One region of the Agrobacterium sp. GW821-FHT02D03 genome, then DNA from elsewhere that is predicted to be linked to it. Evidence: riboswitches for the same ligand, from Rfam matches in the RefSeq annotation. Region 1 holds a riboswitch; each other region holds the start of a gene.

Region 1 (10,148 bases):
CGTGTCGTGATCTTTCAGATTCGCTGCCTAAGCTCCAGGTCCTTGTTTTGTCGCATGTCATGATTGCAAAACCGCTGCACAGTCTTGCGTGAACCATGCTTCAGAACGGGTATCGGAACAAATCCTTAAAGCAAATCGCGCAAAGTTGCTCAGCGGTTTGCAAGAACGATAGGCGGTCGGATCGGAAGCGCCCGTGTCGCAAAAGTGGGGGGCGGTGTTGCGCGCCCCGGCGCCTAAAGCATGTCCGCAAAAGTGTGCAGCGGTTTTGCGACAACGACATGCGACAAAACAAAGACCTAAAGCGTAAGGAGCGACTCTGAAAGATCGTGACGCGCTTTAAAAACAGGAATGGCAGTTTGGACTGGTTATCGCTGAGTGCGGAAGAATGGACGGCGATACGGTTGAGCCTGTGGGTCTCGACCGTTGCCATGCTGGCAAGCCTTCCCTTTGGCATTCTGATTGCGCTGGCGCTGGCGCGTGGGCGGTTCTTCGGCAAGTCGCTGCTGAACGGCATCGTGCACCTGCCGCTGATCCTGCCGCCGGTCGTCACCGGCTTTCTGCTTTTGATCCTTTTTGGCCGCAAGGGGGTGATCGGCGCGTTTCTCGATCAGCATTTCGGCATCGTCTTTTCCTTCCGCTGGACGGGTGCGGCCCTTGCCTGCGCCATCATGGCCTTTCCACTGATGGTGCGCTCCATCCGCCTGTCGATCGAGGCGGTGGATCGCAAGCTGGAGGAAGCGGCGGGAACGCTGGGGGCAAGCCCGCTCTGGGTGTTCCTGACGGTGACGCTGCCGCTCACCCTTCCCGGCATCATTGCCGGCATGATCCTCGCCTTTGCCAAGGCGATGGGCGAGTTTGGCGCGACCATCACCTTCGTCTCCAACATTCCCGGCGAAACGCAAACCCTCTCTGCCGCGATCTATAGTCTCACCCAGGTGCCGGGCGGGGATGCGGGTGCCATGCGCCTGACGCTGGTGGCGATCGTTATTTCCATGGTGGCGCTGCTGGCATCGGAATTTCTCGCCCGCTTGGTCAGCAGAAGGGTGGCCGGGCAATGACGCTGTCCTTCTCCGCCCGCCACAGGCTGGGCAGCTTCACCCTGGATGCAGCCTTTACCGCAGACAAAGGCGTGACCGCGCTTTTCGGTCGCTCCGGCTCCGGCAAGACCTCGGTGATGCGCATCATTGCCGGGCTGACGAAGCCGGATGAAGGGCGGATCGAACTGGATGGCACGGTGCTGGCCGATCGGCAAAAACGCATCTTCACGCCCGCGCATAAAAGGCGCTTCGGCTATGTGTTTCAGGAAGCGAGGCTTTTTCCGCATTTGAGCGTGGAGCAGAACCTGCATTATGGCCGCTGGTTTTCTGGTGCCAGTGCGGATGCGGCCGCCTCCTTACGCGTCATTGAGATGCTCGGCATCGGCGCGCTGTTGCAGCGGCGGCCGGAAAAGCTCTCCGGTGGCGAAAAGCAGCGTGTGGCGATTGGCCGAGCGCTCCTCTCCTCCCCCCGCCTGCTGTTGATGGACGAGCCGCTGGCCGCCCTAGATGAGGCGCGCAAGGCCGAGATCATCCCCTATCTGGAGCGGCTGCGCGACGAGACGACCATCCCGATCCTTTATGTCAGCCACTCGGTCAGCGAAGTTTCGCGCCTGGCAGACCATGTGGTGGTGATGAAGGATGGCCGGATCGATGCCGCTGGCCCGGCCTCGGACATCCTCTCCCAGCCCGCCTTCAGCACCTATCTGGAGCGGCGCGAAGCAGGCAGCATTCTCTCCGGCACGGTGGAGGCCTTCGATGCCGCCCACCGGCTCGCGACCGTTCGGCTGGGTCAAACCGCACTTCAGGTGCCCGCGCAAACCGCAGAGCCCGGCAGGGCGGTGCGCGTGCATATTCCGGCACGAGACGTGATGCTGGCAACGGTGCGACCGGAGGGTTTGAGCGCGCTCAACATTGTCGAAGGCCACGTGACAGGCATGGCGCTTGGCGATGGGATGGCGCTGGTGCAGGTGGCGTGCAGCGGCACCCTCATCCAGTCGCGGGTAACGAGCCTTTCCATCGAGCGGCTGTCGCTCAAAGCCGGAAGCCCGGTCTTCGCCATTGTCAAATCGGCGGCACTTGACCCTTATTGAATGGGCCCTATTGAGAGGGCGCATCCTGAGCCTTGCGATCGTCGGCTGCGCGGTTGGCGTCCAGCCAGTCGAGATCGGCCTGCAGCGTCTCGCGCATCCGCGCTTCCATGCCGCGAAAGCGCGCCAGCAGCTCTTCGCCAAAAGGCGTCAGCCCCGCACCGCCACCCTGCTTGCCGCCGCGCTGCGATTCGATCACTGGCTCTTTGAACATGTGGTTCAGCGCATCCACCAGCAGCCAGGCACGGCGATAGGACATGTCCATGGCGCGTCCGGCCGCAGAGATGGAGCCGGTGGCGGCGATATGCTCCATCAGCTCGATCTTGCCGCGTCCAAGCCGCTCGTTAGGCGGAAAATCCACCCGCAGCACGAGTTTGAGAGGCGGGCGCGATGGCGTGTCGCTCATGGCTGCGCGGCTCCGAAGCGATCCCGCCAGGATGGTTGCGCGCCCTCATGCGGAAGCGCGCTCGCCTCGAACACGCCGCGGGCAATGGCACGCGCCATGACCAGCGTGGCGAGATGGCAAAGTTCGGCAAAATCCGTGGGCTGCGTGAGCGCTTTTTTGCCCGTCGCTGCGGCAAACATCGTGTCGCCATCGCTGGACAGATGCGAAGGCAGCACGGCGCGCGCAAGCCCGTCATGCGCCATAATCGAAAGCCGATGCGCCTGCGCCTTGGTGATCACCGCATCCGTGACCACCGCGCCAATAGTTGTGGCCGTCAGCGTCACGCCCTTGATGCGCAGCGCCGTATCGGCCTCAGTGAACTGTGCTGGTAAGCCAAGCCCGCCAAATTCGCCATTGCGTTCGAAGGGGGCAGACCAGAAGTTTTTCGTCGTGCCAACCGTTGCCGAGCCCAGGGCATTGACCGCGACGATCGCGGCAATCGTGATACCGGTGGAGGTCTTGGCACTGGCAGAGCCCAGCCCGCCTTTCACGGTCGCGGTCGTGGCACCCGTTCCAGCGCCCACGGTGCCGAGCGCAAAGGGTTCCCGCGTGGCAGCCTTGAACGCCTCGTACCCCATGTCGCGATAGGGCGAATGCAGCCCCCAATCCTTGTTGCCGCCATTCAAGAGATCCATCAGGATCGCCTGCGGCACGATCGGCACGCGGGTATTGCCCACCGGAAAACCGCGCCCGGCTTGGCGCAACCCCGCCTGCACCCCACCCGCTGCATCGAGCCCAAAGGCCGATCCGCCGGAAAGCACAAAGGCATCCACCGCCTCCACCGTCATGGATGGATCAAGAAGCGCCGTATCGCGCCCACCCGGCGCGCCACCCAGAACCGAGCCGGAGGCAATCGCCGGTTCATCGAAAACGATGGCCGTCACGCCGGAGCCGAGCGTAAGATCGGTGGCATGGCCCACCGCAACACCGTCAATATCGGTCAGCAGATTATGCAAGGGCGGCATTCCTTTTGTTGTCGTGCCGGTATCCCGCTGTGAGGATGTGTTGTCAATTGCAGGATAGTCACTGTTGCCGGGGGTCAGCCTCACCCACCCTCATTCCTGTGCTTGTCACAGGAATCCAGTCAGACCAAGTCTTTGGTTTGAAAGGGCCTTTCTCGTCGCGCAGACGCGCGACTGCTAGATTCCTGTGACAAGCACAGGAATGAGGGAAGGAGGATATCCCCGCCGTCACCACTCTTCGGCTCTTTCAGTGTCCGGCGAGACGGACCGCACCCCCCTCTGTCCTGCCGGACATCTCCCCCTCAAGGGGGGAGATCGAACCGTTGCACCGTCTCGCCCCTTGAGGGGGAGATAGGACATGCGAAGATAGCCCCTGGCCGATCTCCCCCCTTGAGGGGGAGATGCCCGGCAGGGCAGAGGGGGGGCGGCAAATCCAGACCAGACATTCAAACCGGACAGCAGTGGATCAAGTCCGGGAGGACGGGGAATGCGCTCACCCTAAAAATAGCCTCACGAAAACACCGCCGTCCCGATCACCGGCGTCGACGGCACCGCCATGTCGCGGGGCTCGAGCATGCCGGAAAGATAGGCCTCACGCCCTGCCGTCACGGCTTTCGCAAAGGCGCCCGCCATGATCACCGGGTTGCCGGCACCGGCGACGGCCGTGTTGAGCAGCACTGCATCATAGCCAAGCTCCATCACCGTTGCCGCATGCGAGGGGCGGCCAAGGCCGGCGTCGACGATCATCGGCACATCGGGAAAATGCGCCCGCATGGATTTGAGCGCGGCGAGGTTCAGGGGCCCCATGGCGCTGCCGATCGGTGCGCACCAGGGCATCAGCACCTTGCAGCCCGCATCGATCAGTCTTTCCGCGACCACCAGATCGTCGGTCGTATAGGGGAAAACCTCGAAACCCTCGTCTGCGAGAATTCGCGCCGCCTCCACCAGCGCGAAGACATCCGGCTGGAGTGTGTCGTGATGGCCGATCACCTCCAGCTTGATCCAGTTGGTCTTGAACACCTCCCTCGCCATCTTTGCCGTCAGCACCGCTTCCTTGGCGGTATGGCAGCCCGCCGTATTGGGCAGGATGAGGCGGTCGAGTTCGCGGATCATCTCGAAGAACTGCCCGCCCTTTTTGCCGCCTGCCGTTTCACGCCGCAGCGAAATGGTCAGAATGTCGGTCCTGCTGGCGCGAACGGCATCCGCCAGAACGGCGGGCGACGGATAGCGCGCAGTACCCAGCAGCAGCCGTGAGCTGACATCGCGATCATACAATCGAAACATGGTTCATCCTCCCTGCATCGGGGAAAGGATTTCGATCCGGTCGGAATCCTTTAAGTGAAACTGCGGGCGATCCTGCGCATGCACGAGATCGCCATTGACGGCTGTGGCTAGCCAGTCGCCCTCGTAATCGAGCGCCGAGAGCAGTTCAGACAGCGTGGTGGCGGAAAGATCATGCACTTCGCCGTTGACGTGAATCCGCATGGGATACCTCCTTGTGGTCTAAAATGTCGGCAGCCTGCCGCGCCATGGCTGGCGAAAGCAGGAAGCCGTGCCGGTGCGCGCCATTGATTGAGAGCCTCTTGCCATCCTCAACGATGCGCGGAAGATTGTCAGGAAAGGCAGGCCTGATGCCGGTTCCGGTTTCGATGATCTGCGCCTCGCCAAAGGACGGATGCAGCGCGTAAGCGGCGTTCAGGAACTCCATCATCGAGCGGGCAGAAATCGGCCCCGCCTCCTCCGTCTCGATCATCGTCGCGCCCACCATGAAGCGCCCCGGCTCACGCGGGACGATGTAGAGCGGAATGCGCGGATGGAGGAGCCGTACCGGGCGCGACAGCGAAACCTCATGCGTGGCGAGATAGAGCATTTCACCGCGCACGCCCCGAAGTCCTGAGAGCGATCCGACCCGCGCATGGCCGGTGCAATCGACGATGCGATCGAAGCCGCCTTCATCGGGTGGCCCTCCGCCCAGATGGAAGGCGACGCCGCTTGCCACAAGACGCTGGTGCAGCGCCGCCATCGCCAGTCTCGGGTCAAGATGGCCCTCGCCCTCGAAGAACAGCCCATGGCGAAAACGCCCGGCAAGGTCCGGCTCGAGTGCTGCAATCTCATCCTCATCCACCAGCCGGTAGCCGCTGGTGCGGGAGGCAAAGCGGGTGAGTTCCGCCTTGTCCCGTGCGGGTGCGACCACCAGGGTGCCATGGCGTGTGACGAGGCCGGGTGCGGCCTCCTCCCACCAGTCGAGTGCAGTTTGGCCGAGATCGAGCACCGCCTGCTCGGCGCTCTCCCTTTCGCACCAGGGCGCCAGCATGCCGCCGGCAAACCAGGATGCGCCGTGGCCGATCTGCGGCGCGGTATCGAACACCGTCACCGCACATCCGCGCCGCGTCAGCTCAAGAGCAGCCGTCAGACCGGCAACGCCTGCGCCTTTGATCAGGATGCGCATCTCATTCACCGGCCACGGGCTTTTCCAGCGGCATGTAGAGATCGCCACCCTGACGGAATTTTTCCGCCATCGCCTCCAGCCCCTCCTTCTGGGCTTCGGCGCGGATATCATGGGAAATGCGCATGGAGCAGAATTTCGGCCCGCACATGGAGCAGAAATGCGCGACCTTGTGCGCTTCCTTCGGCAGCGTCTCATCGTGATAGGAGCGTGCCGTTTCCGGATCGAGCGACAGGTTGAACTGGTCTTCCCAACGGAATTCGAAGCGGGCGCGAGACAACGCATCGTCCCGCAACTGCGCCGCCGGATGCCCCTTGGCGAGATCGGCGGCGTGCGCCGCGATCTTGTAGGTGATGACCCCGACCTTCACGTCGTTGCGATCGGGCAGGCCCAGATGCTCCTTCGGCGTGACATAGCAGAGCATCGCCGTGCCGAACCAGCCGATCATCGCCGCACCGATGCCCGACGTGATGTGGTCGTAACCGGGTGCGATATCGGTCGTCAGCGGTCCAAGCGTGTAGAAGGGCGCCTCGCCGCAGGTCTTCAACTGCTTGTCCATGTTTTCCTTGATCTTGTGCATCGGCACATGGCCGGGGCCTTCGATCATCACCTGGCAATCCTTGGCCCAGGCGATCTGCGTCAACTCGCCCAGCGTCTCCAGCTCGGCAAATTGCGCGGCATCGTTGGCGTCGGCAATCGAGCCCGGGCGCAGGCCATCCCCCAGTGAAAACGACACGTCGTAGGCGCGACAAATGTCGCAGATCTCGTCGAAATGCTCGTAGAGGAAGCTTTCCTTGTGGTGATGCAGACACCACTTGGCCATGATCGACCCGCCGCGCGAGACGATGCCGGTGACGCGATTGACGGTCAACGGAATGTAATGCAGGCGGACGCCGGCATGGATGGTGAAATAATCCACGCCCTGCTCGGCCTGCTCGATCAGCGTATCGCGAAACACCTCCCAGGTCAGATCCTCGGCAATGCCGTTGACCTTCTCCAGCGCCTGGTAAAGCGGCACCGTGCCGATCGGCACCGGCGAATTGCGGATGATCCATTCGCGGATATTGTGAATGTTGCGCCCGGTGGAGAGATCCATCACCGTATCGGCACCCCAGCGCGTGGCCCAGACCATCTTCTCCACCTCTTCCGCCATGGAGGAGGTGACGGCGGAATTGCCGATATTGGCGTTGATCTTCACCAGAAAATTCCGCCCGATGATCATCGGCTCGGCTTCCGGATGGTTGATGTTGGAGGGGATGATGGCGCGACCAGAAGCCACTTCCTGGCGGACGAATTCCGGCGTCACATGATCTGGAATATGCGCGCCGAAGCTTTCGCCATCGCGCACAAGCTTCTCCTGCGCCGCCTCGCGTCCGAGGTTTTCGCGGATGGCGATATACTCCATCTCCGGCGTGATGATGCCCGCCCGCGCATAGGCCAGCTGGGTGACGGCTTTGCCCGCCTTGGCGCGCAGCGGCTGGTTGCGCACGGGAAATTCCGGCGTCAGTCGCTCGCCGGTGGCAAAGCCATTGTCTTCCGGCTTCACATGCCGGCCCTCATAGGCTTCGACATCGCCACGCGCCAGAACCCATTCCTGGCGATGACGCGGCAGACCGGCATCGATGTTCACAAGATGTGTCGGATCGGTATAGGGACCGGAGGCATCATAGACGGTCACCGGCGGCTCGCCGGCGGTGGGATGGACCGCAATTTCGCGCATCGGCACGCGGATATGCGGGTGAAGAACGCCCGGCTTGTGCACCTTGGTGGAGGCGGGCAACGGACCGGTGGTAACGGTTGGGGTAAGATTTTTAGCGGCAATGTTCATCGTGAGGCTCCAAAGCAAAACAGTGGAGACCCAGTTCGAGCATGAAGACGAAAAGCGCGGGATAGGAAAGATGACGGTTCCCCGGCGTTAAGCCGGTTCTGCCAGAATGCCCGCGTTTGCACCGTCCCTACGCCAGTATGAACTGGATCAGGTTCAACGGGTCACTGCGCGCTCTAGCAGTATCTCAGCCCCTTGCCGGGACCCCCCTGGTGAATGCCGCAATCAAAAACCTCATGGCGCCGATTGTCAAGCTGGCAGCTGGTTGCGCCAAAAGAGGGCGGTGGTGAAACCACAATTGCGTTGGGCGCCAAGCAATGTCACCGGAAATTAACCGCACCACTTATGACAATGTTATGTTTTTAAATGTAACTCAGAAGTTACGCGATAATGCCTCCAGTTAAAGGGAGATACTTGGGATGAATTCTACTATCCGTGACGTGCTGGCAAAATTCGGTCAGCTTCCCGTTTCCGTCGACACGCTTGCCGACGATGCCGATCTTTATGCCGCGGGCCTGTCCTCCTTCGCCTCCGTGCAGCTGATGCTGGGCCTGGAAGAGGCCTTCGACATCGAGTTTCCCGACAGCATGCTGAACCGCAAATCCTTTGCCAGCATCGCCGCCATCGAAACCACGGTCAAAGCCATTCTCGACGGGAAAGAGGCTGCCTGATGAACCTCGCCGTCGCGCCTCACCGTGAAGCACTGAGCGCCCGGGCGGCGCGGGTGGCGGCAATTGCCGCAAAACATGCCGATGCGGTGGATACCGAAGGCCGCTTCCCGAAAGAGGCCGTCGACGCGCTTCGCGAGGAAAAGCTGCTCGGCATCCAGGTTCCGGTTCACATGGGCGGCGAAGGCGCCACCATGCTGGAGCTTGCCGATATCTGCTCCATTCTCGGCCAGGCCTGTTCGGCCACCGCAATGATCTACGCCATGCACCACATCAAGGCCTCGAGCCTGGTGGAGCACGGCGAAGAAAGCCAATGGCACAGCGCCTTCATGCGCCGCCTGGCAAACGAACAATTGCTGCTGGCCTCCGCCACCACCGAAGGCGGCATTGGCGGCAATCTTCGCAATTCCATCTGCGCCATCGAAGTGGATGGTGACATCTGCCGCCTGGAAAAGGACGCGACCGTCATTTCCTATGGCAGCGAAGCCGATGCCATTCTCATCACCTCGCGCAGCAACAAGGATGCCGCTCCCTCCGATCAGGTGATGACGGTGTTTTTGAAGGACCAGTATAGCCTGGAGCGCACCCATGTCTGGGATACGCTTGGCATGCGCGGCACCTGCTCCGACGGTTTCCTGTTCAAGGGCGAGGCGCCGGCCGAACAGATTTTCCCCAAGCCTTTTGCCGAAATTGCAGCGCAATCCATGCTCGCCACCTCGCATCTTCTGTGGAGCGGCGTGTGGTACGGCATCGCGTCCGACGCGGTAGCGCGGGCGCAAAGCTTCGTACGCGCCGCCGCCCGCAAATCGCCAGGATCAGCACCGCCCGGCGCACTGCGACTGGCCGAAGTGTCGAACAAGCTGCAGATCGTCAAGTCCAACGTGATTGCCGGCATCAAGGCCTATGACGAGACCAGAGCCGACCCGGACAAGCTGATGTCGATGGGCTTTGCCATTGCCATGAACAACGTCAAGATCTGCTCGTCCGAGACCATTCTGGAAATCATCGACCATGCCATGCTGATCTGCGGCATCATGGGCTACAAGAACGGCACGCCCTATAGCCTTGGCCGCCATCTGCGTGACGCGCATTCTGCCCGGCTGATGATTTCTAATGACAGAATCCTGAGCAATTCCGCCAATCTCCTGCTGGTTCAAAAGCAGGATACGAGCCTTCTGAGGTAGGACCATGGACGCACAAACATCTTTCCTCGACAGGCTCTTCGACAAGGGTTTGCTCATCGATACCGGCGTCGACGGGCTCTATGGCCGAAGCGGTCAGTTCGAAGACGTGATCACCGGCCTCGAAAGCCTGGTCAGCAAAGTGGGTGCCGGCGATAAGGCCGAAGCGATCCGCTTTCCACCCGGCATCAACCGCGCCTATTTCGAAAAAAGCGGCTACATGAAGAGCTTCCCGCAGCTCGCCGGTACCGTCCATTCCTTCTGCGGCTGCGAGCTCGACCACGTCAACCTGTTGAAGACAATGGATGAGGGCGGCGACGACTGGGCAAAAGACCAGAAGATCACCGATATCGTGCTCACACCGGCCGCCTGCTATCCGCTCTATCCGACCATCGCCAAGCGCGGCAATCTGCCCGATGGCGGCGGTCTCTACGACATCCAGTCCTACTGCTTCCGCCATGAGCCTTCCAAGGACCCGGCGCGCCAGCAGCTCTTC
Region 2 (10,148 bases), 140 kb from region 1:
CTGAGCCGGACATCCTGATGCTGGACGAGCCGACCAACCATCTGGATCTTCCGACCATCGAATGGCTGGAAAGCGAATTGCAGCAGACGCGAAGCGCGCTTGTGCTCATCTCGCACGACCGTCGCTTCCTGGAGAAGGTTTCGACCGCCACCGTCTGGCTCGATCGCGGCCAGTCGCGTCGTCTCAGCCGTGGCTTTGGCTACTTCGAGGAATGGCGCGACAAGGTGCTGGAAGAGGAAGAACTGGAGCAGCACAAGCTCGGCAAGGCGATCGAGCGCGAAGAGCACTGGATGCGCTATGGCGTGACGGCACGCCGCAAGCGCAACATGCGCCGCGTGGGAGAATTGCGTGACATGCGTGCGGCTTATCGCGGCCACAAGGGTCCGCAGGGCTCCGTGCAGGCAACGGCCGTGGAGGCGCGCGAATCCGGCAAGCTGGTGATCGAGGCCGAGGCCATCACCAAGTCCTATGGCGATCGCACCATCATCGCGCCCTTTTCGCTGCGTGTGCATCGCGGCGATTGCATCGGTCTCGTCGGGCCGAATGGTGCAGGCAAGACCACGCTTCTCAAGATGCTGACCGGTGAGTTGGCGCCCGACAGCGGCACGGTGAAACTCGGCACCAATCTGGAAATCGCGACACTCGATCAGAAGCGCGAGGACCTCAATCCTAACGATACGCTGGCGCATTACCTGACCGATGGCCGGGGCGAGAGCCTGCTGGTCAATGGCGAGCAGAAGCATGTGACCGGCTATATGAAGGACTTTCTGTTCCAGCCGGAACAGGCCCGCACGCCGATCCGCAATCTGTCTGGTGGTGAGCGCGCGCGTCTCATTCTGGCGCGAATCCTGGCAAGACCGACCAACCTTCTCATCCTTGATGAGCCGACGAACGATCTCGATATCGAGACCCTGGATCTGCTTCAGGAAATCGTCGCTGGCTTTTCCGGCACCGTCATTCTCGTCAGCCATGACCGTGACTTCCTCGATCGCACGGTCACGTCGACCATCGCGCCCGCCAACCCGGATGCGCCGGATGGCCGCTGGATCGAATATGCTGGCGGCTATTCCGACATGATGGCGCAGCGCAAGGGCGCGGCCGAAGACAAGAAGCGTTCCGAAAAGCAGGAAAAGGCGAAGGCCTCTGCAAGCGCAGCGACCAGTGCCGAGCCTTCCAAGGCCAAGGGCAAACTCTCCTTCAAGCAGAAGTTTGCGCTGGAAAACCTGCCGAAAGAAATGGAAAAGCTGCAGGACGAGATCGCCAAGCGCGAAGAGCGCATGGCCGATCCGCAGCTCTTCGCCAAGGACCCGGCTGCTTTCAACAAGCTGGCAGACGAAATGGCGAAGCTTCGCGAGAAGCTGGAGGCCATGGAGGAAGAATGGCTTGAGCTTGAGATGCTGCGCGAAGAGATGGAAGGCTAGTCCAAACCATCTTTGACAGGTCGTGAAATATGCGGTTCTCTATCCAAAACGGAGGAGCCCCACCATGCGCATGATCTTCGTCAATCTGCCGGTGAAGAATATCGAGACATCGAAAGCCTTCTTCACCGCGCTCGGCTTCAGCTTCAATCCGGAATATTCCGATGAGCGAACGCTGTGCATGATCGTCGAAAAGAACATCTTCGTCATGCTGCTTCAGGAAGAACGCTTCCGCGATTTCATCAATGGCGAGATCGCCGATGCCAATCGCGGCACGGAGGTGCTGACCTGCCTTTCGGCGTCCAGCCGCGAGGAGATCGACAGCATGCTGAAGACAGCGCTGTCTTGCGGTGGGCGAGAGTGGAAGCCGGTGCAGGATCACGGCTTCATGTATGCCGCAAGCTTTCAGGACCCCGATGGCCATGTCTGGGAACTGGTTTACATGACGGAGCAGGCATAGGCGCGCGGCGTCACGTCTTGCCAATAACCGATTGTGTCATTACATCTTTTCTCGCTCTAACGGGGTGCTTTGTCGAAAAGACAAGGCTGAGAGGCTTTGGCCAACCCGAAGAACCTGATCCGGTTAACACCGGCGGAGGGATTAGACGGCTTCCATCCAGACGCCTATTCCCGTAACCCATTCGAGAAGGTGTCTGATGTATCGTCGTTTTCTGCTGTCCGGCCTCGTCGCCGCATCCTTCCTCCTGCCGAGCCTTGGTGCTGCGCAAGATAAAAAGGTTCTCACCGTCTACACCTATGAAAGCTTCGTTTCCGAATGGGGTCCCGGTCCCAAGGTGAAGGCGGCGTTCGAGAAGACCTGTGATTGCACCGTCAATTTCGTCGGCGTTGCCGATGGTGTGGCGCTGCTCAATCGCCTGAAGCTGGAAGGTGCCAGCTCCAAGGCGGATGTCGTGGTCGGCCTCGATACCAACCTCATTGCCGAAGCCAAGGAAACCGGGCTCTTCGAAGCATCGGGCATCGACGCCTCCGCGGCAAAGGTGCCGGGCGGCTTCAAGGACGATGTCTTCGTTCCCTATGATTACGGCCACTTTGCCGTCGTCTATGACACCCAGACGCTGAAGAACCCGCCAAAAAGCCTGAAGGAACTGGTCGAGGGCGACCCGTCGCAGAAGATCGCCATTCAGGATCCGCGGACGTCGACGCCGGGTCTTGGCCTGCTGCTCTGGGTCAAGTCGGTCTATGGCGACAAGGCGCCGGAAGCCTGGGCAAAGCTCAAGGATCGCGTGCTGACGGTTACGCCGGGCTGGTCGGAGTCCTACGGCCTCTTCACCAAGGGCGAAGTGCCGATGGTGCTTTCGTATACCACGTCGCCCGCCTATCACATGGTGGCCGAACACAGCGAGCGCTATCAGGCCGCAAGCTTCGAGGAAGGCCATTACATTCAGATCGAAGTCGCCGGTCTGTTGAAGAACGCACCGGAGAAGGAGCTTGGCAAGACGTTCCTTTCCTTCATCCTGACGCCTGGCTTCCAGGATGCCATTCCGGAAAACAACTGGATGATGCCGGTCACCACCACGTCGCAGCCGCTGCCGGATGCCTTCAACAAGCTGGTCCAGCCGACAAAGACGTTCCTGATGTCGCCGGAAGAGGTGGCGAAGAACCGCAAGGCCTGGATTGATGAGTGGCTGACCGCGATGAGCGTGAAGTAATCTCACGCGGACCCCGCCCGTGATTGCGCGCAGCGACAGAAGACGGTTCCTGATCAGTGGCATGGCGGCCTTCACCGCCGTGTTGCTCTTCATCGGGCTTGCGGTCGCAGCGCTGCTTTCCTTCGATACACAGGCGGCGTCGAACGCCCTCTTCGATACCTACACGCTGCGCATTCTCCGCTTCACGCTCTGGCAGGCGATACTCTCCACCGTCCTTTCGGTGACGCTCGGCCTACCGGTCGCACTGGCGCTGGCACGCCAGCGGGATTTTCCTGGCCGTGTCTGGATTATCCGTTTGATGGCGGTGCCGATGGGTCTGCCGGTGATCGTCGGCGCGCTTGGGCTGATTGCCATCTGGGGCAGGCAAGGGCTGCTCAATGCAGCACTTCTCTCTGCGGGCGTGGAACAGCCTTTCAGCATCTATGGCCTATCCGGCATTCTCATTGCCCATGTCTTCTTCAACCTGCCGCTTGCCGTGCGCTTCTTCCTGGCGGGGCTGGAAAGAATGCCCGGCGAATATTGGCGCATGAGTGCCGTGCTCGGTATGAATTCCCTCTCCACGTTCCTCTTCATCGAATGGCCGGTGGTACGGAGGCTCGTGCCGGGTGTGGCGGGCCTGATCTTCATGCTCTGCGCCACGAGCTTCACGCTTGTCCTGCTGCTGGGCGGCGGTCCGGCTGCGACGACCATCGAGGTCGCGATCTATCAGGCGCTCCGCTTCGATTTCGATCCGCCACGTGCCATTGCCCTGTCGCTGATGCAGATTGTGATGACCGGCCTGCTTCTGGTGCTGCTCTCGTTTCTGCCGGGCGTGGAAGCGGAGGGTCAGACGCAGGGCGAGAGGGTTCGTCGTTTCGATGCCGCTCGCCCATTGGCGCGTCTTTGGGATGGGCTTGTCATTGTTCTTGCGATGCTGCTGGTCGGGTTGCCCCTCGTTGCCGTCGCGGCCTACGGATTGACTGCCGATCTGTGGCGTCTTTTGAGCGCCGAGATATTTCGACGTGCGGCCATCACCAGTCTGTCGATCGCGCTTTTCTCGGCCACGCTCTCTGTTCTCGTCTCCGTGGCGCTCATCCGGGCGCGCCAGGTGGTTGCGGACAACAATGCACCGGCGTGGGGTGCAAGGCTTCTTGCGGCGACTTTGGGCGGCGGCGCTTCGATGGTGCTTCTGGTGCCACCCGTCGTGCTGGGCAGTGGCTGGTTTCTGCTGTTGCGCCCCTTTGGTGATGTGTCCGTCTTCGCGCCATTCCTCGTGGCGCTCATCAACATGCTGATGGCCTTGCCCTTTGCCATGCGCGTTCTCGAACCCGCCTTTGCCACTCATCAGGCAAGAACCGGCAGACTGGTTGCCAGCCTCGGGCTCACGGGCTTTTCCCGCTTTCGCCTGATCGATCTTCCCGTCCTGTGGAGAGCCTTCGCCATGGCCTTTTCCTTTGCCATGGCACTGTCGCTTGGCGATCTCGGAGCAGTTGCTCTCTTCGGCTCGGAACGCTTCGTCACCTTGCCGTGGCTCGTCTACAGTAATATGGGCAGCTACCGCACCAATGATGCGGCGGGCTATGCCTTCATCCTCGGCGTCATTTGCCTCATCCTTGCAGCAGGTGGCGTGTCGCGCCAATCCGAGAGAGCGAAAGCAGCAGCATGAAAAGCGATCGGGCAAAGGTTACGCTGGAACAGGTCTCGCTGCAGCTTGGACAGCAGCACTTCTTCTTCGACACGTCCGTCAAGGAAGCGAAGGTGACCGCGGTTGTTGGTCCTTCCGGTTCGGGCAAGTCGACGCTTCTCAACCTCGTCGCAGGTTTTGAAAGGCCGACAGGTGGTCGCGTGCTGATCGGGTCTGACGACATGGGTGGACGCGATCCGGCGGCAAGGCCGATCTCGCTGATCTTCCAGGACAACAACCTCTTCGCCCATCTCGATATCGCCACAAATATCGGCCTCGGGATCAGCCCGTCGCTCCGCCTGACACAGGACGACAAGGCAAAAATTGCGTCAGCTCTTGAACGGGTCGGGCTTGCACATTTCGAAAAGCGGCTGCCCTCCAGCATGTCCGGTGGTGAACGCCAGCGTGCAGCACTTGCGCGCGCACTGGTTCGTCAGCGCGCCGTCATGCTGTTGGACGAACCCTTTGCAGCGCTTGATCCCGGCTTGCGCGCCGGAATGGCGGGGCTGTTGAAAGAGCTGCAATCGGAAAACGGCAACACGGTTCTCCTCGTCTCCCATCACCCGGACGACATTCGCCGTCTTGCAGACGCGGTGGTGTTTCTGTCGGATGGCAAGATCCTGTTTCAGGGTGCGACGGAGGCCTTCTTTTCCGCCACAGACATTCCCGAGGTCGGAGCCTTCCTCCAGAAGTAGTGCGGGACCGTGCCACAATTTGGACGCGGCGCAATGTCAATCCTGCAAATAGACAGTGAAGGTGCGTATTTTTTGCACTTGCCAATCAGGCTCAACTATTTGAGACATATATAGAGAACGTCTTTTGTCAGGGTCTTTCCGCAGCATAGATCGTTTTTGGGATCGTTTTGGATGTTCAGGCATTCTGGTGCCTGTGGGGTTTAAGCTGATATTCTGGTCTGCATATAACGGATGATCAGGAACGTTTGGAGCGGACTGGCAGGATGATGACGCGTGTGAAGGCCGTAAATGGCCGCTCCGGTCACGATATGGAAAAGCGGTCGATATCGCGGCGAGGCATCATAAGCCTCGGGGCTGCGGCATTGATGCTGTCTTCATGCCAGTCGCTGTTCAGCCCTGCCTATCAGTCCTCGCTGAAGCCTTCCGACAATCCGCAGACGGTGGAAGAGGTGCAGAAGAACGATCCGCGCGCACAGATGGGTGCGCGTGAGCATCCGCGCATCGTCGCGAGCTATGGCGGCGAATATCACGACGAGAAGACCGAGCGTCTGGTTGCCCGCATCACCGGCGCGCTGACGGCGGTGTCGGAAAATCCGCAGCAGTCCTATCGTATCACCATTCTGAACTCACCGGCCATCAACGCTTTCGCGCTGCCAGGCGGCTATCTCTATGTGACGCGCGGTCTTCTGGCGCTTGCCAACGATGCCTCGGAAGTGGCGGCGGTACTGTCGCACGAAATGGGCCACGTCACAGCCAATCACGGCATCGAGCGTCAACGCCGCGAAGAAGCGGAAGTGATTGCCAGCCGCGTCGTGGCGGAGGTTTTGTCCAGCGATCTCGCCGGAAAACAGGCGCTCGCGCGCGGCAAGCTTCGTCTTGCGGCCTTTTCGCGCCAGCAGGAATTGCAGGCGGACGTAATCGGCGTGCGGATGCTGGGTGAGGCGGGCTACGATCCTTACGCCTCGCCACGCTTCCTCGATTCCATGGCGGCCTATGCGCGCTTTACCTCGGCCGATCCCGATAGCGATCAGAGCCTCGACTTTCTATCGAGCCACCCGAATACGCCGCAGCGTATCGAACTGGCCAAGCGCCATGCGCGTGCCTTCGGCCAGGAAGGCCAAGTCGGCGACAAGGGCCGCGACTGGTTCCTCACCGGCATCGATGGGCTGCTTTATGGCGACAGCCCGCAGGAGGGTTATGTCCGTGGCAACACCTTCTTGCATGGAAATCTCGGCATTCGTTTCGATGTGCCGGAAGGGTTCCAGATCGACAACAAGGTCGAGGCGGTTCTGGCAACCGGCCCCGGTGATATGGCAATCCGCTTCGATGGCGTTGCCGATCCGAAGCAGACCAGCCTGCCCAACTACCTGACCAGCGGCTGGGTGGCCGGCCTGTTGCCGGACACGGTGCGGGAAATACAGGTGAACGGCCTGCCGGCTGCAACGGCGCGCGCCAGCGCCGACAAGTGGGATTTCGATGTCACCGTCATTCGTGTCGGCGATCAGATTTTCCGTTTCCTCACCGCCGTGCCGAAGGGCAGCGCGCAGTTGGAGACGGTCGCGAACCTCCTGCGCTCCAGCTTCCGCAAGATGACGCCTGCGGAAATCTCCGCGCTGAAGCCGCTTCGCGTGCGCGTCGTTACCGTTAAGCCGGGCGAAACGGTCGCTTCGCTTGCCGCACGGATGATGGGCACCGATCGCAAGCTGGAACTCTTCCGCGTCTTAAATGCGCTGAGCACCACCGCCGCGATCGAGCCGGGGCAGCGGGTCAAGATCATTTCGGAATAAGCAGGGCGCTGTCCGACAACGCCCCTCATTTACCCACTTCCGTTCAAACCATCGGAACGTCGAACACTTCGCCAGGACGCATCGGGCGAAAGTTTTCACGCGCGACGTTTTGATCCTTCAGGGCCGCTTCGAGCGCGATGATCGGTGCGTCGATCGCTTCATCGGTCAGTTGCACCGTGCCCCAATGGTGGCCGCAGGCATAAGCGGCGTTGCAAATCTTCATGCCTTCCACCGCCTCCGCCGGATTTTGGTGCTGGCCCTTCATGAACCAGCGCGGCTCATAGGCGCCGAAGGGCAGGTTGGCGAGGCGGAAGCTGCCATGTTTCTTGGCGGCAGCGTGGTAGTTCAGCCCACTGTGAAAGCCGGTGTCGCCGATATGGTAGATCTTGCCGCCGGGCGTCTCGATGACGAAGGCGGCCCAGAGCGCCATGCGCCTGTCGTTCAACCCGCGTGCCGACCAGTGGTGGCAGGGCTCGAAATGGACTTTGACGTCGGGGCTGACGGCAATCGCATCGCCCCAGTCTCCGACCGAAATCTTCGCAGCCTGCACCTTGGTGCGGATGATCGCGTCATTGCCAAGCGGCGTGACGAAAAGCGGCTTGTGCTCGACATGCAGCCGATGCAGCGTTTCGAGATCGAGATGGTCGTAGTGGTTATGGGTGACGAGAACGAGATCGATCGGCGGCAGGTCCTCGAAGCGGATGCCGGGCGGATTGACGCGCTTTGGTCCCACAAAGCTGAACGGACTTGTGCGCTCCGACCAGACCGGATCGACCAGAATATTCAGCCCCGCCGTCTGAATGAGGAACGAGGCGTGGCCAACAAAGGTGACGCGCAGATCTTTTCCTTCGACGCGGGCGTCTGGTTTCGCGGTCGGATAGGGGCTTGGATAGTTCTCCGGCCACTGAGCTCTCTGGCCGTTGAAGCGCCATTTCATCAGGTCGCTAAAACCATTCGGCTGCTCCCCATTGGGATTGAAGAACCGCGTGCCGTCAAAATGATCGGAGGCAGGGCCCTTATAATAAGCGCTGGCATAGGAACGGCTGGCAAAAATGCCGCCGCTTGCAAGCAGCAGGCCACCAATGGCGGAGAGGCGAAAGAAGTTTCGACGGTTCATAATATTAGCTATAGGAAGTGCACCGGTAAACAACAAGCGTCTGACCCGTAGAAGAAGCGCCTCGAAGTCGACAAATTGACGGCGCTTCGGCCAAAACTGCGGACTTGCCTTGACTTTGGCGCGCATTTCCTGTTTATCCCGCCGCATCAGCTGGCAGTTTCAAGACTCCAAGCCACCGACCGGGACCCGTCAAGGTATAAAGAGATCCCGGAGGTCAACACCCGACAGCGCGACGCGCCCTCGGGTGCTTTTTGGCTTTGCCCATTTCCGGGCGTCTTGTTTTTGCCGGCAAAAGCACCGACGTTTCGGGAAACCGAAACGAAGAAGGATGAAACGATGTTTGAAAACCTCCAGGACCGCCTTGGCTCCATTTTGAATGGACTGACCGGCCGTGGCTCGCTTTCGGAAGCCGATGTTTCCGCAGCGCTGCGTGAGGTTCGCCGTGCGCTTCTGGAAGCGGACGTGGCGCTGGAAGTCGTTCGTACCTTCACCGAAAAGGTGCGTGAAAAGGCGGTTGGCGCTTCTGTCCTGAAATCCATCAAGCCCGGCCAGATGGTCGTCAAGATCGTCCATGACGAGCTAGTCGAAATGCTGGGTTCGGAAGGTGTTTCGGTCGATCTGCATGCGCCGGCACCCGTCGTCATCATGATGGTGGGTCTGCAGGGTTCGGGTAAGACCACCACCACCGGCAAGATTGCCAAGCGTCTGACGGATCGCGAGAAGAAGAAGGTGCTGATGGCATCTCTCGACACGCGCCGCCCCGCCGCCCAGGAACAGCTGCGCCAGCTCGGCGTGCAGACCGGCATCGACACGCTGCCGATCGTTGCCGGCCAGTCGCCGACCGATATCGCCTCGCGCGCGGTCCAGGCGGCCAAGCTTGGCGGCCATGATGTCGTGATCCTCGATACCGCCGGTCGTACCCACATCGACGAGCCGTTGATGCTGGAAATGGCCGATATCAAGAAGAAGGCCAATCCGCACGAAATCCTGCTGGTTGCCGACAGCCTGACCGGTCAGGACGCCGTCAATCTGGCGCGCAATTTCGATGAACGTGTCGGCATCACCGGCCTCGTTCTGACCCGTATGGACGGCGATGGCCGCGGCGGTGCAGCGCTTTCCATGCGTGCCGTTACCGGCAAGCCGATCAAGCTCATCGGTACCGGCGAGCGGATGAACGAACTGGATGAGTTTCATCCACGCCGTATCGCAGACCGCATTCTCGGCATGGGCGATATCGTTTCGCTGGTCGAAAAGGCCGCGGAAAATATCGATGCGGAAAAAGCCCGCGCCATGGCCGAGAAGATGGCCAAGGGCAAGTTCGACCTCAACGATCTGGCCGACCAGCTGCGCCAAATGCAGAAGATGGGCGGCATGGGCGGCATCATGGGTCTGATGCCCGGCATGGCCGGCATGAAGGACAAGATGGCGTCTGCCGGTTTGAACGACAAGATGTTCGACCGTCAGCTGGCGATCATCTCGTCGATGACCAAGGCTGAGCGCGCCAACCCGGATATTCTCAAACACAGCCGCAAGAAGCGCATTGCTGCCGGTTCCGGCACGGATGCTGCCGAAATCAACAAGTTGCTCAAGATGCATCGAGGCATGGCCGACATGATGAAAGCCATGGGCGGCAAGGGCAAGGGCGGCATCATGAAGCAGATGATGGGCGGTCTGGCCGGCAAGATGGGTCTCGGCGGCATGGGCGGCATGCCTGATCTCGCCAACATGGACCCCAAGCAGCTTGAAGCGCTGCAGAAGCAGGCGGAAGCCGCAGGTCTTGGCAAGCCGGGCGCTCTGC
Region 3 (10,148 bases), on a different contig from region 1:
ACAACAATGATATCGGCCAGCGCCATGGCCTCTTCCTGGCTGTGGGTCACATGCACGAAGGTAATGCCGAGCGAGGTCTGGAGCTTTTTCAGCTCTGCACGCATGCGGATCTTGAGGAAGGGATCGAGTGCGGAGAGCGGCTCGTCCAAAAGCAGCGCTTCCGGGTCGGTGATGAGCGCGCGGGCAAGGGCGACGCGCTGCTGCTGGCCGCCTGAAAGCTGGGCAGGACGGCGGGTCGCATAGGGCTCAAGCTGCATCAGCTTCAGCATTTCGAGCGCTTTAGCCCGCCGGGTCTCCTTGTCCGCGCCCTTCATCTTGAGGCTGAAGGCGACATTGTCGACGAGATCGAGATGCGGGAAAAGCGCATAGGATTGAAACATCATCGCCGTGCCGCGCTGGGCCGGCGGCAGATCGGTGACGACCGTATTGCCGAGCCGAACATCGCCGCTGGAAATGGTTTCATGGCCTGCGATCATGCGCAGTGTCGAGGTCTTGCCGCAGCCGGACGGACCCAACAGACAGCAGTAGCTGCCCGCCGGTATTTTCAGGCTAATGGCGTGAACGGCCGTGGTGCTTCCATAGACCTTGGTAACGGCGGCGATGTCTATCTCGGCAGCTTTGCTCATGCATGATCCCCTGCTTGTTGCAGATGAACTTGCATAAGCCGTGCCAATTTCAGGCTTACGTGTCTAACCGATTGAAACGGCAGCGCTTTTATTTTAGCTGGCGCGACTTTGATCAGCCTCTGCCACTTGCATGCACAAAAAAGCAGCTATTGTTTTCAATAGCGGGCAGGATTGTATGCAATTTTGCGGGAGCGATGGCCGCTTTGATGTTTCCACGTCGCGACTTTCGCGATAGTAAGAAAATAAATCGGGAAAAAGCAATGACACTTTCGCAACTCGAACCCGACATGGACAACGCGCCGGGGGATCGCGCGCAAGCAATTCGCGATACCTTGCGCGATGCGATCGCAGATCGCCGTCTCACACCGGGAACGAAGTTATCAGAGGCCGAAGTCGGCGCGCTCTTCGATGTCAGCCGTACGGTCGTACGCGCTGCCTTGCAGATGCTGAGCTTTGAGGGACTGGTGAGGACGGAGCGAAATAGGGGCGCTTTCGTATCCAATCCATCGCCGGATGAAGCCCGTCAGGTCTTTGCATCTCGTCGCCTCATAGAACAGGGCATCGTTGCCGCAGCGGTGGAACGGATCACACCCGAAGGCATCGCCAGCCTGCGCGCCCATCTGCAAGAGGAAACGCGATACCAGCATGAGAGGGGGCCTTCTGCCCGTCGAGCGGAGATCAAGGCTTCAGGCGATTTTCACCTGCTCCTGGCCTCACATGCCGGCAACGCCATTCTCGAAAAATTCATGGGCGAACTCGTCGCCCGCTCCTCGCTTGTCATCGCCCTTTATGGCCGATCCGGCATTTCAAGCTGCGGCCATGGCGATCACTCTGCCATTCTCGACGCGCTGGAAGCTCGCGATGGAGAAAAGGCCCATCGGCTGATGATGCATCACATCGATCACATCGAGGCCGATCTCGATCTGCGTGTGAAGGAAGGCCTGGCGCTGAAGGAAGCGCTGGCGCTGTAACAAAAGCCGTGCGCGCAAGCGCCGCACGGCCGTTGTGTTATGCCGCGTAGCGGCTGATTCCGAGGTCGGCGGTATCGATGTCCGGCTTGTTGCCCGACACCAGATCCGCCAACACCCGCGCCGAGCCACAGGCCATAGTCCAGCCGAGCGTTCCGTGTCCGGTGTTCAGGTAAAGGTTCGCGTAGCGCGTCGCGCCAATCACCGGCGTGCCATCCGGCGTCATCGGCCGCAGTCCGCACCAGAATTTCGCCTGGGATTGATCACCGGCACCACCGAACAGGTCTTCCACCGAATGTCTCAAGGTCGCCTGGCGTTTGGCGGGCAGATCCTTGTTGAAGCCGGCAATTTCCGCCATGCCGCCCACGCGGATGCGGTCGCCGAGGCGGGTAATCGCCACCTTGTGCGCCTCATCCATGACCGTGGAGATCGGCGCCTTGGCCGCATCGACGATCGGCACGGTGATCGAGTAGCCCTTGACCGGATAAACCGGCAGGTCGAGACCGAGATGCTTGAGAAAATGCGGCGTGTAGCTACCAAGCGCGCCAACAAAAACATCCGCTTCGATCAGGCCCTTGCTCGTCTCAACGGCCTTGAGGCGGTTGCCTTCGACGATAGGGCGCATGATGCCGGTGTCGTAGATGAACTTGACGCCAGCCTGCTCCGCCAGTTTCACCAGCTCCGAGGTGAACATGAAGCAGTCGCCCGTCTCATCGCCCGGCAGCCGCAGGCCACCGACGATCTTGTCCCGCGCGGAGGAAAGACCCGGCTCTACTGCAACGCAGGCGTTACGATCAAGAATCTCGTAAGGCACGCCACCGGCTTTGAGAACCTCGACGTCCTTGCCGATACCATCGAACTGCTTCTGGGTGCGGAAGACTTCCAGCGTCCCCTGCATGCGCTGATCGTACTGAATGCCGGTCTCGTCACGAAGCGCCATCAGGCAGTCGCGGCTATACTCGGCGATACGTACCATGCGGCTCTTGTTGACGTTGTAGCGCGCAGCCGTGCAGTTGCTCAGCATCTGGATCATCCAGCGCCAGGCAGCGGGATCTGCGGTGGGGCGAATGATCAGCGGCGCGTGCTCCATGAAGAGCCACTTCAGCGCCTTCATCGGAATGCCGGGTGCTGCCCAGGGCGAGGAATAGCCCGGCGATACTTCGCCGGCATTGGCGAAGCTGGTTTCCAGTGCCGCTGCCGGCTGGCGGTCGATCACGGTCACGGAATGTCCGGCCTTGGCGAGGTACCAGGCTGAGGTGACGCCAATGACGCCGGCTCCAAGAATGGTAATGTTCATGCTGGCCTCACAGGTTTCGAGCAATAGTGGAAGAAGCGGCAGCCTGCTTTTCCGGATAAATATAGCGACGGCGATAGCGCTGGCCCAGCCGCGTCAGTATTTCATAGGCGATCGTGACTGCATCCTCGGCAATTGCCTCGAGCGGCTGGTTCGGGCCGATGATTTCGACGAGGCTGCCGTGGGTGAGCGTGCCTTCGGGAAGGGCGGAGATATCGAGCGTGATGCTGTCCATCGAAACGCGCCCGGCAATAGGAAGCCGAACGCCGTTGAAATAAGCGGCACCTCGGCTGCTCAGCGCGCGCGGCAGCCCATCGGCGTAGCCTGCGGCAATCGTTGCCAGACGGGTATCGGCTTTGGTGCGCAGCGAGGCACCGTAGCCGACGAAGCTTTCAGCCGGCACTGTACGAGTTTGAACCACGGCAACGCTCAAGCCGACGACCGGCTTCATCGGATTGGGATGAACTGCCGATGGCGCGCCCCCATAAAGCGCGATACCCGGTCGCATCAGGGCGTTATGGTAGTCCGTGCCGAGAAAGATGCCGCCGGAATTGGCAAAGCAGACCGGCACACCGGGAAACTGCTCGGTGGTTTTGCGCATAACGTTAAGCTGCAGCGCATTGGCCTCATGATCCGGCTCGTCGGCGCAGGCGAGATGGCTCATGATGCAGGCAAGATCGATGCCTTTGAGCATGGCTGGTGTCGCCAACAGCCTTTCCACCTCGTAAGGCGCCAGTCCTAGCCGCGACATGCCAGTGTCGACTTGCAGGGCAGCGGGCAGAGTCTTGCCAAGGACGGCGGCTTGCGCCGACCATTGGGCGACCTGCTCCAGCGAGTTGAGCACCGGAATGATATTCAGCGCAGAGCAGGAGGTTTCGTTTCCGGGCTGGAGGCCATTGAGAACGAAGATTTTCGCATCGGGCGCGATGTGCAGACGAAGAGACAGCGCCTCATCAATATGAGCGACAAAGAAGTGCCGGCATCCCGCATCGTAGAGGACGGGCGCGACGATATCGGCACCAAGACCATAGGCATCTGCCTTCACCACGGCACTTGTCAGCGCATGCGGCGCCTTGGAGGCAAGCGTCAGATAGTTGTCACGAAGGGCTGCAAGATCGATCGTCAGATAGCCGCTTGCGCCACCTTGAGCTTTCTGCTGCTGGAGGGTCATGTCCATTGTCGTTCCCCTTGTTCTTTTGGCAACAGAGTATTGCAATGATCCTTGAATTTAAGCAGGGTAAGGCGAAGAAAATTCGATAAATTCGTTTTTCTTGCAATTTCATGCGATCAATCGGAATGAAATCATGTCTGCTCTCGACGCTACCGATCGTCATATCATCCGCCTGCTTCGGCTGAATGCCCGCATCAGCAATGCCAAGCTTGCCGCTGAGGTGGGGTTATCGCCGTCCGCTTGTTTGCGTCGCGTGGATATTCTGGAGAGGGAAGGCGTCATTCGCGGCTATACGGCCATCACCGGAAGTGCTGCCGGTGGAGAGGTGATTTCGGTCATCGTCCAGATCACCCTCGACCGGCAGACGGAGGATTTTCTCAATCGCTTTGAAAATGCCGTGCGACGCTATCCGGAGGTGCGAGAATGCTATCTCATGACCGGCGGCTCGGATTATTTTCTCCGCGTCGAAGTGGAAACGGCGGGCGATTTCGAGCGGGTCCACAAGGATATTCTCTCCAAGCTTCCGGGCGTCTCACGCATCCATTCGAGCTTCGCCATCCGCAATGCGCTCGCCGCCCCCAAGCCGCGTGCGACGGAGCGCAAATCTTGATCGGCAAGGCTCCTCAGGGCGCCCACCAGCGGTAAAAATGATGAACCGGCCCGTGACCATGACCGACCTTCAGGTCGCGGCCTGCGGCCAGTGCACCCTGGAGATAGTCCTTGGACAGGCCGACGGCATCCGTCAGCGGTAGGCCGAGCGCCAAATGGGCCGCAATCGCTGCCGCAAGCGTGCAGCCGGTGCCATGGTCGTTCTTCGTCTCGATGCGCGGCATGGAAAATTCTTGAATTGTCTCGCCGTCCATCAGAAGATCGGCGCTCTTTGATCCGGTACCGTGGCCGCCCTTGATCAGCACAGCCTTCGCACCAAGCGCCAGGATCATCTCGGCCTGTTTCAGCATCGCGGCACGATCGGTGGCGATGCCGGTTCCGGTCAGCAGTGCCGCCTCAGGAAGGTTCGGCGTGGCAAGCGTTGCCTGTGGCAGCAATTCGCTTCGAAGCGTTTCGATTGCTTCCTCCTGAAGCAGCCTGTCACCGGAGGTCGCTACCATCACCGGATCAAGGATGACCGGTTGGGGCTGGCTGCGCAGTCTCTCGGCGATCGTTCGTATCGTGTCGATACGCGAGACCATGCCGATCTTGATCGCCTTGATATCGAGGTCGGAAAACACCGCATCCATCTGCGCAGCAATGATCGTGGCGGAAATATCTTCAACCGCGGTCACGCCCTTGGTGTTCTGTGCGGTGATGGCGGTGATGACGCTCGCACCATAGACACCAAGAGCGGAGAATGTCTTGAGGTCGGCCTGGATGCCGGCACCGCCGCCACTATCGGAACCGGCGATGGTCAACGCAATGGCGGTCATGGGCGTGCTCCTATCGCGTCATCCACGGCATTGCGAAACGCCTTGGCTGTCGTTGCTATATCGTCCGTGCGGAATAGGGCGGAGATCAGCGCCACCCCATTGGCACCTGCTGCAATCACGTCAGGAACGCGCTCCAGCGTGATGCCGGCAATCGCGCCAACCGGCAGGTCAGGTCGCTCATTGCGCAGGTATGTCCTGATTTGCTTTAGCCCTGCAAGGCCCACAGGCGTATCCGGATTGACCTTGGAGGTGGTTTCGAACACCCCGCCAATGCAGGCATAATCGGCCGGCGCTTGCGCGACGTGTCGGGCATCAGCCATGGATTTGACGGTGAGCCCAATGATTGCATCTGGGCCGAGAAGCCGCCTTGCCGTGTCCCCGTCCATATCGTCCGCGCCGAGATGCACGCCATCCGCGCCGGTTGCCATCGCGACATCGACCCGGTCGTTGATCACCAGCGGCACGCCGGTGCCCTTAAGGGCTTCAACGATGGTTCTCGCCTGGTCGATCATCTGGCATGTGGAGGCCGTCTTGTCGCGATATTGGATGATCGTTGCACCGTTATGTGCTGCCAGAGCTGCAAGCTCGGCAAGCGGCGCGATATCGCTGAGAGAGGCGTCGACAATGGCATTCAGCCGGTAATCAATCTTCGTCATGTTCGATCCTCGCATGGGAGAGTATGTCTTCGCTCTTCAGGTTGAAGAGGGCGTCCAGAAAGGCGACTTCGAACGATCCTGGCCCGCTGGCATGTCTGGCCGCGATCTCTGCGGAAACGCCGGTAACAGTCAGAGCCGATGCTGCAGCCAGCATCGCATCCGGCTCGACGGCCATGAAGGCGGCAATGATACCGCCGGAAAGGCATCCGGTTCCCGTCACCTTTGCCATCAGGGCATGGCCGTTGACGATCCGGACCTTGCGGTCGACATTACTCAAGCGATCCACCGCTCCCGTCTGAATGCGCAATGCACCACCGACGTCGCCGATAACCGCCATTTCTGCCGCGTTCCCACGTGTGATCGAGGGGTGCAGCCGGCTCAATTCATGGGCGAATTCTAGCCGTGAAGGGGAGTAGTCGCAATGGACCGGATCAACGATCCAGGGTTTGCCCTGGCGATTGGCAATAGCGACGGCGATGCGGATGACCTTGCGGCGCGCTTCGTCCAGCGTCCCGAGGTTGATCGTCAGCGCATCCGTCTTCGTCACGAAGCTTTCGATTTCCTCTTCCGACGATGTCATTGAGGGAATGCCGCCGATTGCGGTGATGCCGTCAGCGGTAAACTTCTGCACCACCGTATTCATCAGGCAGTGGACACGCGGTCGTCGCTCCCGCACGAGAGCCAGAAGGTCTGCCGCTTTTTCTGCGGTGGGAAAGCTTGCCATCAGCCGTTCATCTCCAGACACGCGGTTTGCGGACCCGGATAAGCATGACGCATGGAAAAGAAAGCTGTGCCTGACGGCGACTGTTCCGTTCCTACGCCGGTATGAACCGGATCAGGTTCAAGGGTCCGGCTCACCACCATCTCAGCATCGTTCGATGCTCCCCTCGGAATGCCTGACTCTAAATGAGAAATAGAACCTCGTGTCAAGGCGTTTGACAGACCAGTTCAAGTCACATGGCTGCAATCGAATTCGGCGAACGGCTTTGAACTTCCTGATTGTTGTTGCGTTGAACTGCCTGGCACGGTGTATGCCAACCTGTTCGCGCTTTTGCCGTCGGACGGATATAACGACGTTGAACTGCGCTTGCTTGGATGATCCCGTAAATGTCTGACTGGTCTTTGACGTCGCTGCGCCACAAGTATCTGACATTCCCGACACTGCTGCGATCGATACCGGTCGGGGTCGTCCTGGCTGCCGGTATCCTTGCCACCTCATGGACGCATGACCTTTTAAGCGACCACTACGATATGGTGGTCCATACCTATGAAGCGATCGATACCACCAAGGACGTCTTGATCGCGCTTGATGATGCCGAAACGGGACAGAGGGGCTATCTCGTCAGCGGCGACAAGCGCTATCTCGCGCCGTATGAGAAGGCGATGGAGCGCCTTCACCTGCTTCAGAACGATTTGATGACCAGGATATCGGACAATTCCGGGCAGGTTGCCCGCGTCAAAGCGCTCGACGCATTGATCGAGAAGAAACTTGAAGAGCTGAAGCACTCAATATCGCTCTATGATGACGTCGGTGCCGATGCCGCCCGCACGAACGAAATTGGCTACATGGCTGTCGGAACGATGGACCGCATCCGCGATATCATCGGCGAGATCACCGTCACCGAGCATACATTGCTGGACACCCGGCACGCCGAGGTCGAGGCCGATGAATTCCGCATCAGGGTTGTGGCGATCATCGTGGGCCTGGCTTCGTTCCTCACACGTGCTGGCGTCGAGATGTACCTAGCTCGCCGGTATCGTCTGATCCGGTCATGAGCCGCCAAAGCATGGTCTAAGCAGAACTGCGCAGCGGTGTTCCGACGACGACATGCGAACAACAGGACCGTAAAGCGCAAGAGCACATCTGAAAGATCGCGAAGCGCTCCTATTCGACTTACAAAGAACGCGTCTCCCTTTTCGAACCGATGCCTCATGCTTCTTCGACGGCCGGTTCCAATTTTTCGAGCCGGTGCTGTGTAGTAGCGTCCAGCTTGCGGAAGTCCGGCAAGGCGATGGCTGCTTGCTCCAACGCGTCGATAAGTTGAAGCACGTTCGTGCGAAGCGAATGACCCGGCGCTGTGACGACCTCCCATCGGAACGGTATGTGGAAAGAAAGAGGCAGCACGGCGATGTCTTTGATGGGAAGCGCTCGGATGGACGTGGATTCCACGATCGCAATTCCCAGGCCCGCCCGTGCCATGGCGATGGACGTATGGGCGGAATTGCTGTTGAGGATGCCGCCGGTCTCGACGCTTTCGGCACCCATGGCTTGTTCCAGTTCGACGCGTAGCGGATGAGGGCGCGCGGGTGCGATGACGCTTCGGCCGGCAAGGTGCTTTGAGGTGAGAAGTCCGGCATGAACAAGCGGATCGTCGTGCCTTAGAACGGCGACGTGAGAAACCTCGCCGATCCAGTGCGTTTCCAGCCCGGCCTGATCGACCGGCAGGGTGACCAAACCAATATCGGCAGTACGGGCCAGCACCGCGGCGATGACGTTCTCGCAGCTTGTACTGCGAATATGCACCTCATTCGGAAAGAGCGGCTCCGGCAGTCGCGCGAGCGCCAGGGGTGCAAGGCTTGCCGCAAGTTCTGGCACCGCCGTGATCTCCATCGCGCGGCCTGCTGCCGTTTCGATATGTCTGCAGTTTTCGCTGATGGTGCGCAGACCGCCCAGCAGAAGCTCGACCTTGGAGAAAAAGGCGATGCCCTGTGCCGTCGGAAAAATCCTCGGGCCATTGCGATGAAGAAGCGTAAATCCGATGTCTTTTTCAAGATCCTGGATCAGCCGGCTGATGACAGGCTGGGCTTTTCCAAGCGCCTTGGCGGCTCCCGTCATACTGCCAATCGAGATCACCGCCACGAAGGCTTCCAACTGCCTTGTATCGAGATAGCTGTCGATCATGATTGGCCCAACAAGACAAACCCGCTTGAGCGTCCCTCAGCAAGCGCTCTTCAAGTGGTAGGTCATGACGCTATAAGTGGCAAGGACAATAGTCCCACAACCTCGCGTGCTACAACACAATGCGTAGATTCAAAGGTAAAGTGTCCTTGTGCATCCAATAGTGTGCACGGCGCTTTATACGCGAGGCCGTCATAGTCAAAACGGCGTATTGCGGCCTACTCGCCTGCCATGCCGGGGATCTGATTGACGGTGATCATCTGCCGTATCGTGCGATCCGCCACACGCTCCGCCCGCGCTTTCGATTCATGCTCGTCCTCAGGAAAAGCATAGGTCATGTAGGAGAGCGACGTTTCCAGATCATTGTTGTTATGGCCGAGGATGGCGGCGAAATAGCTGTTCTTCGTGACATTGGCGGGCGCGAAGTTGCGATAAGCGATTTCGGCATAGAGGTGCCGTAGCCCATAGGGCTTCGGCGGCTCTTCCTTCGGCCAGATGTCCTCGAATTTCGCGATTATTGCATCGCGCAGCGGCAGTCTCGCATCGGTGGAAAACTCGTCCACGTTCATGCCGAGCCAGAGCTTGCCATCGCTGCTGTTTCTCAGGCGTCGATAGGCCTCGAGCACGATCTTGGCTTGCTCCAGAACCGGAATTTCATAGGTGATGCCGTATTTCGTCCCTTCGCCCTGCTTCGTCTTCGCCTGCCCGTTGAACAGCACGCTCCATTTGGAGACGCCATTGCCATAGGGCGCTGGCGTGAACTCGGCCTGGGTGAAGACTTCGAAGGGGCGCCGACCGGTGGTGCCGATCAGGCCGATGCCGATCGTCAAAGGGTCCTCAGAGTGAAGGAAGCGCCGGCAGCGTCGCATCACCTCGGAATAATGTGCGAAGGTGATCAGCGAGCCGTGCTTGGTGGCGATCTTCGCCATTTTGGCTTTGCGCGCGTCATCGTAGAGCTGCGGCGTGCCAGCGGCGATGCGCAGCATGGGATGCTGCTCGCCAAATGCCTCGCGAATGGCATTGCGATATTTCGTGATGTAGGAGATGACCGTCGCCTGCGTTCTGCCGGTCATGGCGTCCATTTCCCGGTCCCACAGCGCCTGCATCTCT

What was found. Region 1 has a riboswitch for thiamine pyrophosphate ahead of thiC (phosphomethylpyrimidine synthase ThiC). Riboswitches for the same ligand answer to the same signal wherever they lie in the genome.
Region 2: another riboswitch for thiamine pyrophosphate. It lies ahead of thiB (thiamine ABC transporter substrate binding subunit); the one in region 1 lies ahead of thiC (phosphomethylpyrimidine synthase ThiC).
Region 3: another riboswitch for thiamine pyrophosphate. It lies ahead of AC07U5_RS17955 (hydroxyethylthiazole kinase); the one in region 1 lies ahead of thiC (phosphomethylpyrimidine synthase ThiC).

Annotation. Positions count from the first base shown of each region.
Region 1 is NZ_JBWKVN010000001.1:535,121-545,268, reverse strand. It holds gene modB (molybdate ABC transporter permease subunit) at 357-1,058, shown strand; gene modC (molybdenum ABC transporter ATP-binding protein) at 1,055-2,128, shown strand; gene AC07U5_RS02455 (winged helix-turn-helix domain-containing protein) at 2,136-2,531, opposite strand; gene AC07U5_RS02450 (P1 family peptidase) at 2,528-3,535, opposite strand; gene AC07U5_RS02445 (thiazole synthase) at 4,043-4,816, opposite strand; gene thiS (sulfur carrier protein ThiS) at 4,820-5,017, opposite strand; gene thiO (glycine oxidase ThiO) at 4,986-5,981, opposite strand; gene thiC (phosphomethylpyrimidine synthase ThiC) at 5,983-7,806, opposite strand; TPP riboswitch at 7,913-8,024, opposite strand; gene AC07U5_RS02425 (acyl carrier protein) at 8,223-8,474, shown strand; gene AC07U5_RS02420 (acyl-CoA dehydrogenase family protein) at 8,474-9,655, shown strand; gene AC07U5_RS02415 (amino acid--[acyl-carrier-protein] ligase) at 9,660-10,148, shown strand, end outside.
Region 2 is NZ_JBWKVN010000001.1:395,056-405,203, forward strand. It holds gene AC07U5_RS01805 (ABC-F family ATP-binding cassette domain-containing protein) at 1-1,421, shown strand, start outside; gene AC07U5_RS01810 (VOC family protein) at 1,486-1,878, shown strand; TPP riboswitch at 1,929-2,036, shown strand; gene thiB (thiamine ABC transporter substrate binding subunit) at 2,075-3,088, shown strand; gene thiP (thiamine/thiamine pyrophosphate ABC transporter permease ThiP) at 3,108-4,733, shown strand; gene AC07U5_RS01825 (thiamine ABC transporter ATP-binding protein) at 4,730-5,446, shown strand; gene AC07U5_RS01830 (M48 family metalloprotease) at 5,755-7,233, shown strand; gene AC07U5_RS01835 (MBL fold metallo-hydrolase) at 7,277-8,350, opposite strand; gene ffh (signal recognition particle protein) at 8,687-10,148, shown strand, end outside.
Region 3 is NZ_JBWKVN010000002.1:986,885-997,032, forward strand. It holds gene AC07U5_RS17920 (ABC transporter ATP-binding protein) at 1-626, opposite strand, end outside; gene AC07U5_RS17925 (GntR family transcriptional regulator) at 887-1,597, shown strand; gene AC07U5_RS17930 (D-amino acid dehydrogenase) at 1,635-2,891, opposite strand; gene alr (alanine racemase) at 2,899-4,065, opposite strand; gene AC07U5_RS17940 (Lrp/AsnC family transcriptional regulator) at 4,193-4,669, shown strand; gene thiD (bifunctional hydroxymethylpyrimidine kinase/phosphomethylpyrimidine kinase) at 4,683-5,483, opposite strand; gene thiE (thiamine phosphate synthase) at 5,480-6,139, opposite strand; gene AC07U5_RS17955 (hydroxyethylthiazole kinase) at 6,126-6,863, opposite strand; TPP riboswitch at 6,935-7,037, opposite strand; gene AC07U5_RS17960 (CHASE3 domain-containing protein) at 7,247-7,915, shown strand; gene AC07U5_RS17965 (LysR family transcriptional regulator) at 8,070-9,041, opposite strand; gene telA (telomere resolvase TelA) at 9,257-10,148, opposite strand, start outside.